DNA from 3 places in the Paenibacillus sp. JCM 18996 genome. Region 1 is predicted to be linked to each of the others. Evidence: riboswitches for the same ligand, from Rfam matches in the RefSeq annotation. Region 1 holds a riboswitch; each other region holds the start of a gene.
The links. A riboswitch is a leader RNA that binds a small molecule or an ion and turns the genes downstream of it on or off. The one in region 1 is predicted to bind cyclic di-GMP.
Positions count from the first base shown of each region.

Region 2: it holds a riboswitch for cyclic di-GMP, as region 1 does, so the genes downstream of both, ACZ5N7_RS05265 (chromate transporter) here and ACZ5N7_RS06425 (GspE/PulE family protein) in region 1, are expected to answer to the same signal.
Region 3: it holds a riboswitch for cyclic di-GMP, as region 1 does, so the genes downstream of both, ACZ5N7_RS11440 (WxL domain-containing protein) here and ACZ5N7_RS06425 (GspE/PulE family protein) in region 1, are expected to answer to the same signal.

Region 1 is NZ_AP043884.1:1,303,560-1,308,412, forward strand. Features, by position in the region: gene ACZ5N7_RS06415 (type II secretion system F family protein) at 1-971, opposite strand, end outside; gene ACZ5N7_RS06420 (type IV pilus twitching motility protein PilT) at 995-2,014, opposite strand; gene ACZ5N7_RS06425 (GspE/PulE family protein) at 2,032-3,717, opposite strand; cyclic di-GMP riboswitch class II at 3,764-3,846, opposite strand; gene ACZ5N7_RS06430 (DNA-3-methyladenine glycosylase family protein) at 3,939-4,838, opposite strand; gene rnz (ribonuclease Z) at 4,851-4,853, opposite strand, start outside.
Region 2 is NZ_AP043884.1:1,077,490-1,082,342, forward strand. Features, by position in the region: gene ACZ5N7_RS05260 (PAS domain-containing sensor histidine kinase) at 1-1,412, opposite strand, end outside; gene ACZ5N7_RS05265 (chromate transporter) at 1,611-2,792, opposite strand; cyclic di-GMP riboswitch class I at 3,028-3,112, opposite strand; gene ACZ5N7_RS05270 (hypothetical protein) at 3,222-3,455, shown strand; gene ACZ5N7_RS05275 (hypothetical protein) at 3,525-3,821, opposite strand; gene ACZ5N7_RS05280 (helix-turn-helix domain-containing protein) at 3,781-3,978, shown strand; gene ACZ5N7_RS05285 (class I SAM-dependent methyltransferase) at 3,993-4,835, opposite strand.
Region 3 is NZ_AP043884.1:2,329,996-2,334,848, reverse strand. Features, by position in the region: gene ACZ5N7_RS11445 (DUF916 domain-containing protein) at 100-1,158, opposite strand; gene ACZ5N7_RS11440 (WxL domain-containing protein) at 1,235-1,894, opposite strand; cyclic di-GMP riboswitch class II at 1,923-2,008, opposite strand; gene ACZ5N7_RS11435 (hypothetical protein) at 2,163-2,330, shown strand; gene ACZ5N7_RS11430 (phosphodiester glycosidase family protein) at 2,846-4,069, shown strand; gene ACZ5N7_RS11425 (bifunctional aldolase/short-chain dehydrogenase) at 4,461-4,853, shown strand, end outside.

The sequences.
Region 1 (4,853 bases):
TTGAACGGATCCGCTATGGAGCTGCCGCTTCGCAAACCTTCCCGGGATTCCCTGATCAGCTTGGCAATCACTTCGTTGCCTACTACGGTTGACAGGATGGACATCGTCTGCAGCATAGGGATGGCTGAAGCGAACAAGGAAGAGAATGTGCGGCTGAACCGGGACAGCGCTTGTTTGTGCCAGAGCTTGCCGAAGACCGGGATTCGAAGCTTGATATAATCCAGCGCATATCTGCCCTGAGGGTTGTTAGTGACGGTTTTTAAAAGAATCGGCGGTAGAAGTAAACCCGCTAACACCAGATACCAGTACAATCTCATCCATTGGCTGAGCGCAATTACAAATCGGGTCGGCAGAGGCAGCTCCAGCCCCATCGCTGCGAAGTTGCCTACTAATCTGGGTACGACAAAATTCATTAAAATAATGACGACGATGACTGTAACAATGCTCATAATGAACGGATACACCATGGCGGAGGTCACTTTTTGCTTTGTGTAAAACTCTTTTTCATAATAGACAGCGATCCGGCTGAGCATTTCATCCAAGTTGCCGCTGGTTTCCCCCGCCCGGACCGAATGAACGAAAATATCCGAAAACACGGTCGGGTATTTGACAGCTGCCGCAGAGAATTGGCTGCCTTTCTGCATCTCTCCGGAAATTTCGAGAAGAACCTTCTTCATCACCTTGCTTTCCGCCTGCTCCCCGAGCACCCTTACCGCTTCCACAAGGGAAATCCCGGACTTGTACAGAGTGGCAAGCTGGCGGCAGAAAACGGTAAAATGGCCGCTTTTCACTTTCGGTCCGCCTAACGTTAGTTCTTTGTAAAGAACACTCTGGCTTAAGTCGACCAGGTTCAAGATCCAGTAGCCTTTGGCTTTCAACTCATCCGCAGCCCCATGAAAAGTTTGGGATTCCATCGTTCCTCTGAAATGGTTCCCAGCGTCATCTACCGCGTGATATTTAAACTTAGGCATGCTATGTCATCTCCGATCACTGTCTACAGCTCCCCGTAGCCGAACATCGCCTCCTTCGCCGACTCAATGGTGATAGAGCCCGTCTGCAGCAGTTCACGAAGAGCGCCTTCCATAGTCTGCATCCCTTGGGCCCTTCCCGTCTGCATGGCGGAACGGATTTGATGCACTTTCTCAGAGCGAATCAAATTCGCTACCGCAGGCGTATTCACCAGCACTTCAATCGCGGCCGTTCTTCCTTCGCCGTCTGCCGAGGGCAGCAGCCTTTGAGCCATGATACCCAGCAGGACCGAAGCCAATTGAACGCGTGTCTGCTGCTTGGAGGCCGGCGGGAACACATCGATGATCCGGTCGATGGTCTGGGGGGCGTCTGCGGTGTGCAGGCTCCCGAATACCAGATGTCCGGTCTCCGCTGCAGTGATCGCAATCGAGATCGTTTCAAGATCCCTCATCTCTCCGACAAGGATCACATCCGGATCCTGCCTTAGCGCCCCGCGCAGGCCGGTTGCGAACGACTCGGTATCCTCTCCGACTTCCCTCTGGTTCACGATTGAGAACATATGGGAATGGACAAACTCTATAGGATCTTCCAAGGTGATGATGTGTGCGCTTCTTGTTCTATTGATATAGTCCAATATGGCGGCCAAAGTCGTTGATTTACCGCTGCCTGTAGGTCCTGTGACCAATACAAGCCCTTGAGGTTTTCTGGCAAACTCTTCAGCCATCTGCGGGAGCCCCAGCGCCTTCATGGAAGGAATTTGCGCAGGAATCAGCCGAATGGTGAGCGATACGGACCCTTTTTGCCGAAACGCACTTACCCGAAATCTTGAATGCCCAGGTATGGCGTAGCAGAAGTCAAGGTCCCCTTTTTGCATAAACCTGTCATACTGCTCGGCAGTCGTTAACTGCCTGGCCAGCTCCAGCATATCCTCGGACGACATCGGCACCTCTCCGGCCGGCGTCAGCTTGCCATGGATTCGGAACATTACGGGAGATCCGGCGGTGATGTGTATGTCAGACGCTTTCTGGTCAAAAGCTTTCTTCATCCAGTCTAATGCGGAAATCAATGCCGCTCACTCTCTTTCTCTTCGGATATGGCGACCCTGAATACTTCCGCAATCGTAGTAATCCCCGCCGCTGCTTTAGCCAGTCCGTCCTGCACCATCGGTATCATCCCGTTCGACAAAGCGTAAGCCCTGAAATCACTGTCAGGTTCTCTATCAAGAATCATCGAACGGATCTTATCGTCCACGAGCAGAACCTCATGAATCGCCGCTCTGCCCCTGTATCCGCTTCTTCCGCACTCACCGCAGCCTGTCCCTTTTTTCAGGCGGTCCACAGCCAAACCTGAGGATGCCAAAAGCCGGGCCTCCTGCTCGCTTGGACTATAGTCTGCTGCGCAGGCCGGGCAAACCTTGCGGACCAACCGCTGAGCAACAATGCACGATACTGCGGAGGAAACGAGATACGGCTCTATTCCCATATCAATGAGACGCGTGATGGAGCCGACAGCGCTGTTCGTATGCAGCGTGCTGAGCACCAGATGGCCTGTCATGGCAGCCCTTATGCCGATCTCCGCAGTCTCCGAATCGCGGATTTCACCGATCATGACAATATTGGGATCCTGCCTCAATATCGCCCGCAGCCCTTTTGCAAATGTCAATCCGGTGACCGGGTTCACCTGTACCTGATTGATTCCCTGCAGCTGGTACTCTACCGGGTCCTCTACAGTGATTATGTTAACCTCGTCTTTATTTAACCGGGAAAGCGCAGAATACAGTGTCGTTGTCTTTCCGCTGCCTGTAGGCCCGGTTATCAAAACAACGCCATGAGGGGAATGGATGCCTTTCAGAAACCGCTGAAGATTAGGCTCGGATAACCCCAGCTTCTCGATTTCCGTCAAAGTGCTGCCCAGATCGAGTATCCTCATCACCACTTTTTCCCCGTGGATAGTAGGGAGCGTCGCGATCCGGATGTCTACCTTGCGGAACTCGATATCCATTTCCACGCGTCCGTCCTGCGGGACCCTCCGTTCAGCCACATTCAAGTTCGCCATAATTTTGATGCGGGCGACGATAACGCTCTGCATATGGGGCGGCAGCGTCCGCTCCGTCCTCATCATTCCGTCTACCCGGTACCGGATGCGCAGGCTGTCTTCCTGAGGATCGATGTGGATGTCGCTTGCCCCCAGTCCGATCGCCTGGATAATGATCTGATTTACCGTCTTCACTACAGGCGAGTCTTCATCGTTTGGCGCGGCATTGGACTCATCCATCGGGCCCGGCTGCAGATTCTGCATAATCTGATCCACCGTTTCCTGCAGTCCGTAGTACCGTTTGATTGCCCGGGTCAGCTCGTCCTTGGAAGCAATAGCCGGTTCGATGCGAAGACCGGTAGCCATCCTCAATTCATCTATGGCAAAATAATCCAGAGGATCCGCCATAGCCAAGATCAATTTGTTTCCCTCTGTCTTGAGCGGGAGTACTTGATGCTGCTCTGCCAACCGCTGGGGAATAATGGAAATGACTTTGTTGTCGATTTTCTGCCTGTACAGTTGAACATGGGGAATGCCCAACTGAAATTCCAATACTTCGATAAGCTGCTGTTCGGTTATGTAATTGCGGGTGAGGAGAACGTCACCCAGTTTCATCTTGAGCTCCCGCTGTTCTTTTAACGCGTTTCCCAATTGATCTTCCGAAATTAGTCCGGATTCGACTAATAAATCTCCTATTCGTTTGCGCGGAGCCATCTTCATCCCTCTTATATCACAGAAATACAAAAATGACCATTTCAAATAAACGAATGGCCGGTTGCGCTACTTGCTCCCGGCTACCCAAGCGCCCATATTACGGATAGCCATTCACAGCTCCAACGTATTGCAGGAAACATATGCTAATCTCATTTAATCATTGGACTAACAAGAGGTCAATGTAAACCATTTCCAATTTCTATTAATTTATGGTGAATTTTTTATGTCTTCAAATTCAAAGATTCCCACAGATAAAAGGTAACGTACGAGCTCCATGGACTCCATTTTCTTCCCATCTCCCGCACTTGCGCTTCCGACGGCTGGTCTTCCAGTCCGTACCAGCGCCTGAGAGCGTTGCGCAGTCCGATATCCGCGGCAGGGAGCAGGTCAGTTCTTCCCAATCCGAACAACAGAAAGCATTCCGCCGTCCATCTGCCGATTCCTCTTTGCTTGATGAGCAGCTCCATAATTTCCCCGTCTTCCATGCTCTCCATAGCAGGCAGATCTATTTTCCCGCTCACCACTTCCCTGGCAAAGTCAATGGTGTATTCCGCTTTTCGCTGGCTGAACTGCAGCTCTCTTAGTTGTTCGTAGGAGCAGAGCGCCACCTGTTCGGCGGAGGGAAACACGGGATAAAGCTGCCCTTCCGTCTCAAAAGGAGGAGACAGCAGCTCGATCAGTCTCTTGTTTAATGTCGCCGCAAAAGCCAGGTTCAACTGCTGTCCGACGATCGTCTTGGTCATACATTCGAATAAATCCGACTCCCTGATAATATGCAGTCCGTTGAACTTTTTGGCGAGCCGCTCCATCCCCGGGATGCCCTCCATATGCTTGTGAAACTCGCCCAAATCCACATCGATCGAAAGCATAGCCGACAGATGCCTTTTTACCGCGTCAGCATCAGGGGCCGCTTCCCGGCTTCTCACCTCGACCTCAAGTTCGGGCCGGTCCACCGTACCCGTAGACTTCACGGACACCCAACAGACCTTACCGCCGACTCTGATTGTCCTCTTCAGGCAGCAGGGCTCATAACGGTACATTTCATGGTTGACTCCGGATAATCTGTCCAGCATTCGCTGGAAATCATAAGGCCGCCTCGGCATTAACGTAAAATGAGCCATACTCCACACTCCTTA
Region 2 (4,853 bases), 230 kb from region 1:
CCGAGGCCGGTCCCCTTCTCTTTTGTGCTGTAAAAGGGCTCACCCAGCAGCTTGATCCGTTCTACCGGGATTCCACAGCCGTGATCGGCAAACTTTATTATCAGAACATTGGGCTGCCACTGCGCGGATACATTGATTTTCCCTCCGTTCGGCATGGCTTCGATCGCATTTTGCAAGATATTAATGAATACTTGTTTCAATTGGATTTCGTCGCAGCTTATGTATGGCAGTTCCTCCGGCACAGCGTCATCGATTTGCACATTATTCATAATGGCCTGGGCATTCATTAATGCTACCACGTCGGAAACAATCTTCTTTGGCTGCTCCAGTTCGAATTTCATTGCCTTCGGTTTGGCGACAGCCATAAATTCGTTCACTATAAAGTTGATGCGATCCAGCTCGGACAGCATGATTTCAAAAAATCCGCCGTCTTGCAGGTACTTCGTCTTCAATAACTGTGTAAAGCCTTTCAAGGAAGTCAAAGGATTTCTGATTTCATGCGCCACTCCAGCGGCCAATTGGCCGACAATGGACAGCTTATCCGATTTTTTGAGCAATTCTTCCGTTTCTTTCTGCTCGGTGATATCTCTTATGATCATAAACACGCCGACAATTTGCCCGTTTATGTCAATGGGAACGTTCTTGCATATCCATTCCACACGGTCACCATTTTTTTGGATGGTCGTCGATTCGAAAATCTGTGAGGTCCCCTTCTTGGTTGTTTCAAAGTAGTTTAACGCCCTGCAATTTTGTTCCGGCGAAAAAAGGCTTATGTAAGATAACTGCAGCAGTTCGTGTCTGGGATATCCGGTTATAATTTCAGCCGCGGGGTTAGCGCTGATAATGTTCCCTTCCAAATCGAGGCGGCAAATACCGTCGGGGTTATTTTCCACTAAAGATTTATACCGCTGTTCACTTTCGATCAGTGACAATTCCGCCTTCTTCCGCTCGGTGATATCTTTGCATAAGAGTTGAATGGCGTGCCTTCCCTGGTAAGTGATGGGAACAGCCTTTACCTCAACATCAATCACCGTCCCGTCCAATTTGGTGAATTTTTGTTCCACCGGTTCTGTCGCTTTCCTCTCCACAGTCAACTGGCGTACCCTCTTCCTGGCAAGCTCAAGAAATTCCGGCCGGACAAAGCTGAAAACCGATTGGCCTATAAAGTCCCTTGAGCTCACTCCGCCAAGGACCTTGACCCCGGTGGGGTTTATGTAAACTACTCTTTCATCCTGATGAACAATTACAGGCTCCGGTGATAGTTCAACCAGCTCTGAGTAACGCAGCTCGCTTTCCCTTATTTCATTGTTTTTTCTTTCAAGAGTTATTTTTATTTTATGCATCGAGCACTTGAAATTTCTGGAAACCTTGGTTTTGTTAAACACAGTGGTTCTCTTGATACGCTTTTGCATAGTAATTCGCCCTTTATACATTTTTAGACCTAAGTCTTTATATCTAGATTCGATAAAGCAGGCGCAGTTTCCTTCAATTATCAAAAAGAAATTTACTTAAGTAAAACTTTACGTCCGCAACTGCGATCTGGCTCAGCTAAAATGGCAGATTGCAACCAACACGCCGAGATCTGCCGCGCGATAGCGGACAAAGTGGCTTTATCCGCCTGGAATTATACCTAGAGCAGCACCGGCTAGTACGACAAACCACGGCGGCATTTTCCAAAATACCAACAGACAATAGAGAAGCAAAGCGAAAACAAAATCAACCGGAGACAGGATTGCCGAGGTCCATATCGGGTTATAAAGAGCTGCAAGCAGAATACCGACGACGGACGCATTGATACCGGTAAGCGCACCCTGAACCTTCCGGTTATTCCTCAGAGTGTCCCAGAAGGGCAAAACGCCGATAATCAATAAGTACGCGGGGAGAAAGATAGCAGCTGTGTCGATCACGGCTCCTGATATGCCATTTGACATGGCGCCCAAATACGAGGCAAAGGTAAACAGCGGGCCGGGAACGGTTTGCGCCGCAGCGTAACCAGCCAAAAAATCCGTCTCGCTCACCCATCCCCGAGGGACTACTTCCCGTTCAAGTAAAGGCAATATGACGTGGCCGCCGCCAAAGACAAGAGATCCGGCGCGATAAAAAGTGTCGAACATTGAAAACATTCTAGTATGGATGAGTTTGCCTGCCACAGGAAGAACTAACAAAAGCCCAAAAAACAGCATAATACAAACCACAGAAAACAGACGGTTCACACATACAGTACTCCGGGGGGCATTCTGCGTCGCTGCATTGTTGTATAGCAGAAGTCCAATCAGTCCGGCAGCGAGGATGATTATCACTTGGGAATAGGCTGAATGCCATAATAAAGTGCCGCTGCAAGCAAGAACGGCGATCGTCGCCCTGCTTTTATCCGTTATAAGCTTCCGCCCCATCCCCCAAACCGCTTGGGCTACGATAGCGACCGCAACTATTTTTAATCCGTGGATCCACCCCGCTTTAGCGATGTCATAACTTTTCAATATGTAAGCAAAAACAATTAACGCTATGATGGAAGGCAAAGTAAACCCGATCCAGGCGGCAATTCCTCCCAGTATACCTGCGCGGATAGTACCGATCCCAATGCCCACCTGACTACTGGCCGGTCCGGGGAGGAACTGGCATAAAGCGACTAAATCCGCATAGCTTTTCTCGTCCAGCCATTTTCGTTTGCGGATATATTCATTGTGAAAAAAGCCCAAATGAGCAATGGGTCCGCCAAAAGAAGTTAACCCCAACTTTGTTGAAACCGCCAAAACCTCGAATAAAGCTTTCAACCTGCCTTCATGGCTCATATAGTCCCTCCCTGCTAATGCCACTTTATCATACTCCGCCACCCTCTATCAAAGCACTTATGAAAAACAGCCAGGAACAGATCATCCAGACAGTGCTTTATGGTGCTAAGTTAAAATGCCGCATCAGGAGTTTTCTCCCGAGGGGCGGTATGCGTTCAAATAGCCAATGTGTTCAGACATCAGCTCACGTCCTTTACTAATGGGGAAACAAGAATCAAGAAGGAAACCAATAAGTGGCGGTAACTCGGCTGCCATAAAGTAACCCCCTTAGGCCCGCGGCTTTGCTTCCTCCTCTTTCGAAGGGTTTGCCGTTATCGCCCTCGACGATGGCCATCAGCATGGAATGTCCGTTTTCTGGGTCATTTCCTAACAAATTGGGTAATATGACGTTAATACCATCTATTTTATTGGAGAGGGTGAAGGGCAACCATGAGAGAATATACAAAAGAAACACGTTCCTCTTTGCCGGAGTTATGTGAAGCGGAAATCATCGTTTATAAAGCAATCAGCACAGAATCCGATCAAGACGGCAGTATGGATCTTGTTAACCACGTCGCGAACCAGACTCAATTGACAGAACTGCAGGTAAGGGCGGCGCTGCTTCTTTTATGGCAAAAAAAGTTGATCTCCAGCAGCGAGATCATCGACACAGAAATGGGGTAAATTGTGATTGGACTCTCCCTGCACTTAAAAACCCGCCCTGCGGCATATCCGCTAAAGGACGGGTTTCATTCATTTTACCACTCTATGCCGGTCCATCGGTTGCTGCATCTTGTCTGAGAAGCGTCCCCCGTTAAGAATGCGGCGGGCTCGTTCGAGCTCCCGTTCCGTCGGCGTCCGCGTCCCATCAAGAGGATAGGCTTTTCCAAGCAGCTGCCATTTATATACGCCCATCAGCTTGATGTGCTTATCCCGGTTAATTTGCTTCTGTTCCCTGCTCATCCGTCTGAGCAACTCGTACGGTGTCCTTGACGGCCCGGATACTCTGATCGGTCTGAAGATCAATAACACGGAAATGGCCGACATCATCGGAGCCACACGCGAAAGTGTCAACCGCATGTTAAGCGATATGAAAAAGGAAGAAGTTGTTTCCTTCCGGAGCGGGCACATCGTGATTCAAGATATGGACTACCTCCGTAATGTCTGCCATTGTGAGAACTGCCCCAAGGAAATTTGCCGCATGTAGGGAGCAATTGCGCGCTATTCCTTTGGCAGCTTCATTCCGGCCTGTCCGGCCGCATTCGGTCGATAACAGCTCCAGAACTTGATCCAGGGTGGAGCGATATGCGTGAAATGTCCCCAACTGCCTGGCTCTGTGTCAGGCAAATCGCTTTTCACTTCCGAGAAGCTTGTTATTATGAATCCATAATCTATCAGTCCGTTGATCAATCTGCCCATAGTTTGCCGATACTCTCTGGGACCGTTGATCGTTGAGCCTTGTTTTTGTTCGCAGACCCAGTCCTGATCCTTGTAAGTCAGCACGGTGCCGTCCTCATAAGGGATACTCAAAGGATATCCGCTGCCGTTCCAGTCCCTTTCTCCAACACCCCAAATAAAAGGGTTCGCACACATAAAATGGTACATTCCGCCTTCCCGTATGACTCGGGCCGCTTCACGAAACACCTCGCGGCAGTCGGGAACAAAGTTTAATGAGTAAGGATGCCATACAATGTCAAAAGAATCCTGCGCAAAGCAGGAAAGATCTCGCATATCCCCTTGATACGTGTCGATCGTTACTTTATAATGCTGCGCCGTCTCCTTGTCGCGGATCAGCTGTGCCCCTGAAATATCGAGCACCGCAACATGGGCGCCGAGAAGAGCGAAAGCAGCAGACTGCTGGCCTCCCCCGCCCGCCAGACAGAGAACGCGCTTGCCGCTGACATCGCCCAGCATCCCGTCCGGATCCAAATATTGACGGGCCGATTGCTTGTCCAGATTCATCTTTGGTCTAGTAAACAATGCGTTCGCTTTAACGAGCGCCTCCCAGCGTTCTTTGTTATATTGCGCAATTTCATCTTCATTGGGTTTCCCTGCCTGCTTCACCCGGATCCGCCTCCGATT
Region 3 (4,853 bases), 1.0 Mb from region 1:
TCTGTTGTACAAAATACAATCGAGCGGTTCCGCCGAAAAGTCTAATCGCAAGCCGGCTTTGGTCTTGGTTATATAAACTAAAAAAGACGTCTCCGGCTCTTAACCGGACACGTCTTTGCTGCGTTTGTTGCGCGTGCCGAGCCAGTACACAAAGTATAGAATGCCTGCGAGGAATAATGCAACCACGGCGTATACCCACCAAGGAATGGTGAAGGGGATGGGGTTTCGGCCGGTGGCGTCATGGAATTCTTTGAGCTCCTTGACTCCTATGGTAAAGCTGGCATCCTTCGAAATTTGTTGGGAGCCGTAAGCGGCATTCACTTTGGCATGGTAAGTGCCGGGAGCAAGCGTGTTGTCCCAGAAAATCGGATAAGCGATCTCCGTCCGAGGCGCCATATTGAATGGGCCGAACTGGCCGTGCATGACGCTTTTTCCCGAATCTGTCAGGACTTCATAGGTACCTTTATATTCTTTAGCTATTTGGGGGGCATCGTTGCTCATCTTGATGAACAGCTGGGACCCGGACGCGATGGATTGGACGCCGACTTTCCCCAACTCGGGTTTGGCTTCGAAAGATTTGGGCAGGTTCAATTGGACGGCGATAGCGATGACCAGCCGGTTATTCATTATAAAAGTGGCGTTTTTGCTGTCAGGGTTGGCGGTACTGGTCGAGTTGGCCTGGTCCGAGCTGAACAGCAGCCCGCCGAGGTAGGTCCCGGTGTCGGTCTGTGGAACGCTGACGGTAACAGGGACTTTTTTGGTGGAGCGGGGTTCTAAAGCAATACTGGAATCCGTGCTAAAAATACCGCGAATGGCGAAGGAAGGGTCCGTAAAGCGGGTTTTCTCGCTGCCGTTATCCGGTGTATATTGAATGCCGCCGTACTCGGAAGTTAAAGCGTTAGCCGGAGTTACGTTCATGGTCAGCGGGCTCTCGGTTTCATTGGTAACATTAAAATAAATCGTTTGCTTGGCGTCGGGCGAGACGTTTAAGTTAAAATAGCCGGTTACGCCTTGGCTTTGGTTGTCCGGGTATACGGGAGTGACGGTGAAAGGAGTGCCCAGCTTATTATCCTGCGCGTGAACGGCAGAAAGGCTGGTAGGAGCGGCTGCAAGCAGTAGAAAAATAAGGATAGTTCTCAATAATGTACGTTTAATCATGGTTACCTCACTTATGTAAAAGATTGATAAAAAAATTCCCGATGCCATCAGACGGAAGGCACCGGGAGGCAGGAGCTTAAGGTCCTACGGAAAGTGTCCAGGTCAGTGCGGAAGTATATGGCGTTGCTGTTGAAGGATAATTTACGGAGTCCGTGTAAGTTGTTGCCGGGTTTAATGTTAAAGCAAGGGCGTTGCTTGGAAATTTGATCTGGTAGCCGCCCATTCCTTTGTTGGGATCGGCGCTGACAATCTTGACAGAGCTTCCATTATCAATGGCAGCTGTAGCGGGAGCGACCAGATTAGGAAGAGGAGAAGTGGTAATTTTCCCACCAGCGACAGCGGCTGCAATGATTGTGGAAGGAGCAGTTAAACTTAAAGATCCGAGCGGCAAAGTGCGTGCTGTTGTTCCGGGTTTAAAGCCGCTGGCAGGAGTGTCTTCGGTGAATTGTTTGGCTTCAACGGAGATTTTCCATCCCGCCCCGGTACCGGTCGCATCATAAGCAATAATTGGGTCAAGATCGGCTTTAATCGTTTGCTCGTCCCCTGACAGCGTCGTGTTGAAGTTAATATCACTAGGCACGGAGTAAAAGGCGAGCAGTCCGGGTGTTAATCCCGCTTGTCCCTTGTTGGTGCCGGTTGGACTGAGCAGAGGGGTTGGAGCTGCGGTTGCGAGAGAACTCCCCATCAACGATACCAGTGCGGCTGCGATTCCCAATTTCCTGAGCTTGCTTTTCATTTGTTAATCCACCTTTCAAAATAATTGATAGAAAGATGGTCGGTTGCACCACTGGCTCCATCAAATTCTAGTGCCCAGAATAGCGAATTTGACTTCTACGCTCCCATATACGTCTCGACAATTATTATAAGATACAATTTGTATCATCACAATATGCGTGAAGGGTTTTTTTGTAACGATTTTGTAATGGCGCACTGCTAATATGGTTAAAAAAGCTGACAAGCATTGCGGAGCGACCAATAACATTTCTTACAAGGAGGGCCTTAGCATGGAGGATGGCAAATCAGTGATCTCCTTAGATATCCGGATGATCCTGCGTGAGCTTGGGTTGGATGGCTCATCCCAACGGATTGGGGATATTTTAACCCGTAAGCCTAATGCGGAGCGGATAAAAAATGAGGCTGTAGAAAAAAAGTCACTACCTGAACAAGAATAGAGAGGACTGCAAATGCATTTACGGTGATAACGGATTTCTTCCGTTATTCTCAGATTTCCCGCTCCCCGCTTGACAATAACGCAATTCAATTCCTCTATTTTGGGCAAACAGACTATTTACCCATCCAAGCCAGCGTTTTTGGCCATAAATAACTGCCGCTCAACCTTACCGAGGAACAGGAAGCCAACAGCCGCTGCGACCCCCTACCTCTTTCTTCCCACTGTCAGTGGTCCCCTAACCTTTTATTCCCATACTAGCGGCTGGAACCGCCTGCCTTGTTCTTCCCCCACTCCATAGCTTAAATTTGGGGAGCCTTAGGGTTTCCTTTTTTATTGGACGGATCTTGCTCAGAGTTTTTTAAGCTGGATGTTTAGACAACGATCAAAACGGTTTATTTTCTTGTAGAAGCAAAAGTTCCAACAATAAGCAACAATTACCGACAGGTTTTAATATTATTTTAATACAAAAAATATTTATTCATGTTAAAATACATCTTTGGAGGGGAGGACATACAAGTGGAAACGACCTTAGCTCCTTCAAGCCGGAAAATCCGCCCGCGGAAACGCCGGTTGAGAAGGTTTTTTACAGTTATGATGATTTTGTTTACTGCAGGATTAGGCTTTCTATACTTTACCGGACCAGGGTCGGATATCCGTATGTTTCTGGCGGAAACGGTGATCACCACCCAGCACAGGCAGTGGGCCTGGCTTCTGGTGGGTACGGCCAAGCGTGATGAAATGATTCAAACTCTGCTAACCGATAACGATACAAAAGCAAAGGATCCGCTGAACACCAGCCTGATCAAGCTTGGCAAGCGCCACGCCGGGGAATTGGTAAAAGTGGAGGATATCTCCGGGAAGATGTGGCAGGGGAAGATGATGACTGTTTTCGATCCCAAAAGCATCCGTGTAGTGGTTCCAGCTAAACAGGGCGAGGGCGAGAAGATTACCGATATGGTGAAGCGGACAGGCGCAGTGGCGGGATTGAATGCCGGAGGCTTCGATGATCCTCAAGGCCTGGGCAACGGGTTCGCACCGATCGGGATTGTGATGTCGAAGGCTAACGTGCTTTACAGCGATCTGGAGGGCAGCACTCCTCAACATATAGTAGGTTTTGCCGAGGATGGTACTTTAATTATTGGTAAATATACCCTTGATGAGCTGAGAAAGCTGAAAGTAAGCGAGGCAGTTTCGTTCTATCCCCGCGTGATTGTAAACGGGAAACCATTGATCACGAGCGGTGACGGGGGATGGGGAAGAGCGCCGCGCACGGCAGTCGGACAAAAAGCGGACGGTACGGTTATCTTTATTGTAATCGATGGACGTCAGACAAGCAGTGTAGGGGCAACGCTCAAGGAAGTGCAGGACCTATTCCTGGAGCAGGGAGTGATCAATGCTGGATTCCTGGACGGGGGCGCTTCCTCCGAGCTGGTTGTGAACGATGAGCTGGTCACCCATCCTTCCAGTAAATACGGGGAACGCAGGCTGCCATCGGCATTTCTTGTGTTCGACCATCCGGAGAAAGTGGCTGTAACCAGCCCTTGGAAGGGCTTGTCTTACATCGATCCGGGCGGTCCTGAATCGCATCCTGAGTATCAGGCAGAGCTGCGCAAAAAGGAGGAGGCCCAGGCGAAGGCCGACACGAAGAGCTCTAAATCGGGTTCGCATTCCAATAATTCGGGCTCTTCCAATTCCGGTTCGTCTTCGGTATCCAGCAACTACGGTACCGCCCACAAATAAAGGTTATGGCAGCTGGGACGGATAGTCGAGGATCGACTTCCTAAAGGGTACCCGAAGCAGTCTGCATGGGAGACACTGAAGTGGAAAAGCACGTTCTGAGCGAATTTGCTGGCGTGTGAAAGATGATGGAAAGTGAGCGGATTTATTCCTTTATAATGAATGGCCAGGCCCTTGCTTTTAACCAGCAAGGGCCTTCTGCTGCGTTACTGGTAAATCCACCACACGATCGCTTATTGCTTCTTCAAACGATTGATTTCCAGGTGAACGATTTACGGACACTGATTTTCAAGCTTCGGACGAAAAAACAATACCCATATAAAAACAGATGTGATATAGTGAAAACAAACATAAACAAAAGGCGAAAACAAAAACAAACAAAGGTGGAAACGCGATGGCGGCAAATCTGTGGAGCAATGATAAAGCATCGATATGCGCGAGCGGGCTGGAGGAACTGGTCTACCGCTCAAATCTGCTCGGGACCGACCGGTCAGTGGCGAACTGGGGCGGAGGCAACACGTCGTTGAAGACGATGGTCCGGGATTTTCGCGGGCGTGATGTGGAGATCATGTGGGTCAAAGGCAGCGGCTCCGACCTGGGTACGATGAAGGCGGGACATTTTACGGCGTTAAGGATGGAGGATATCCGCCCTCTGATCGAGAGGGAGGGCATGTCGGACGAGGAGATGGTCGCGTATTTGAGCCACTGTATGATTGACATCAAGCATCCCCGCGCTTCGATTGAAACGCTGCTGCACGCTTTCCTGCCTTTCAAGCATGTGGACCAT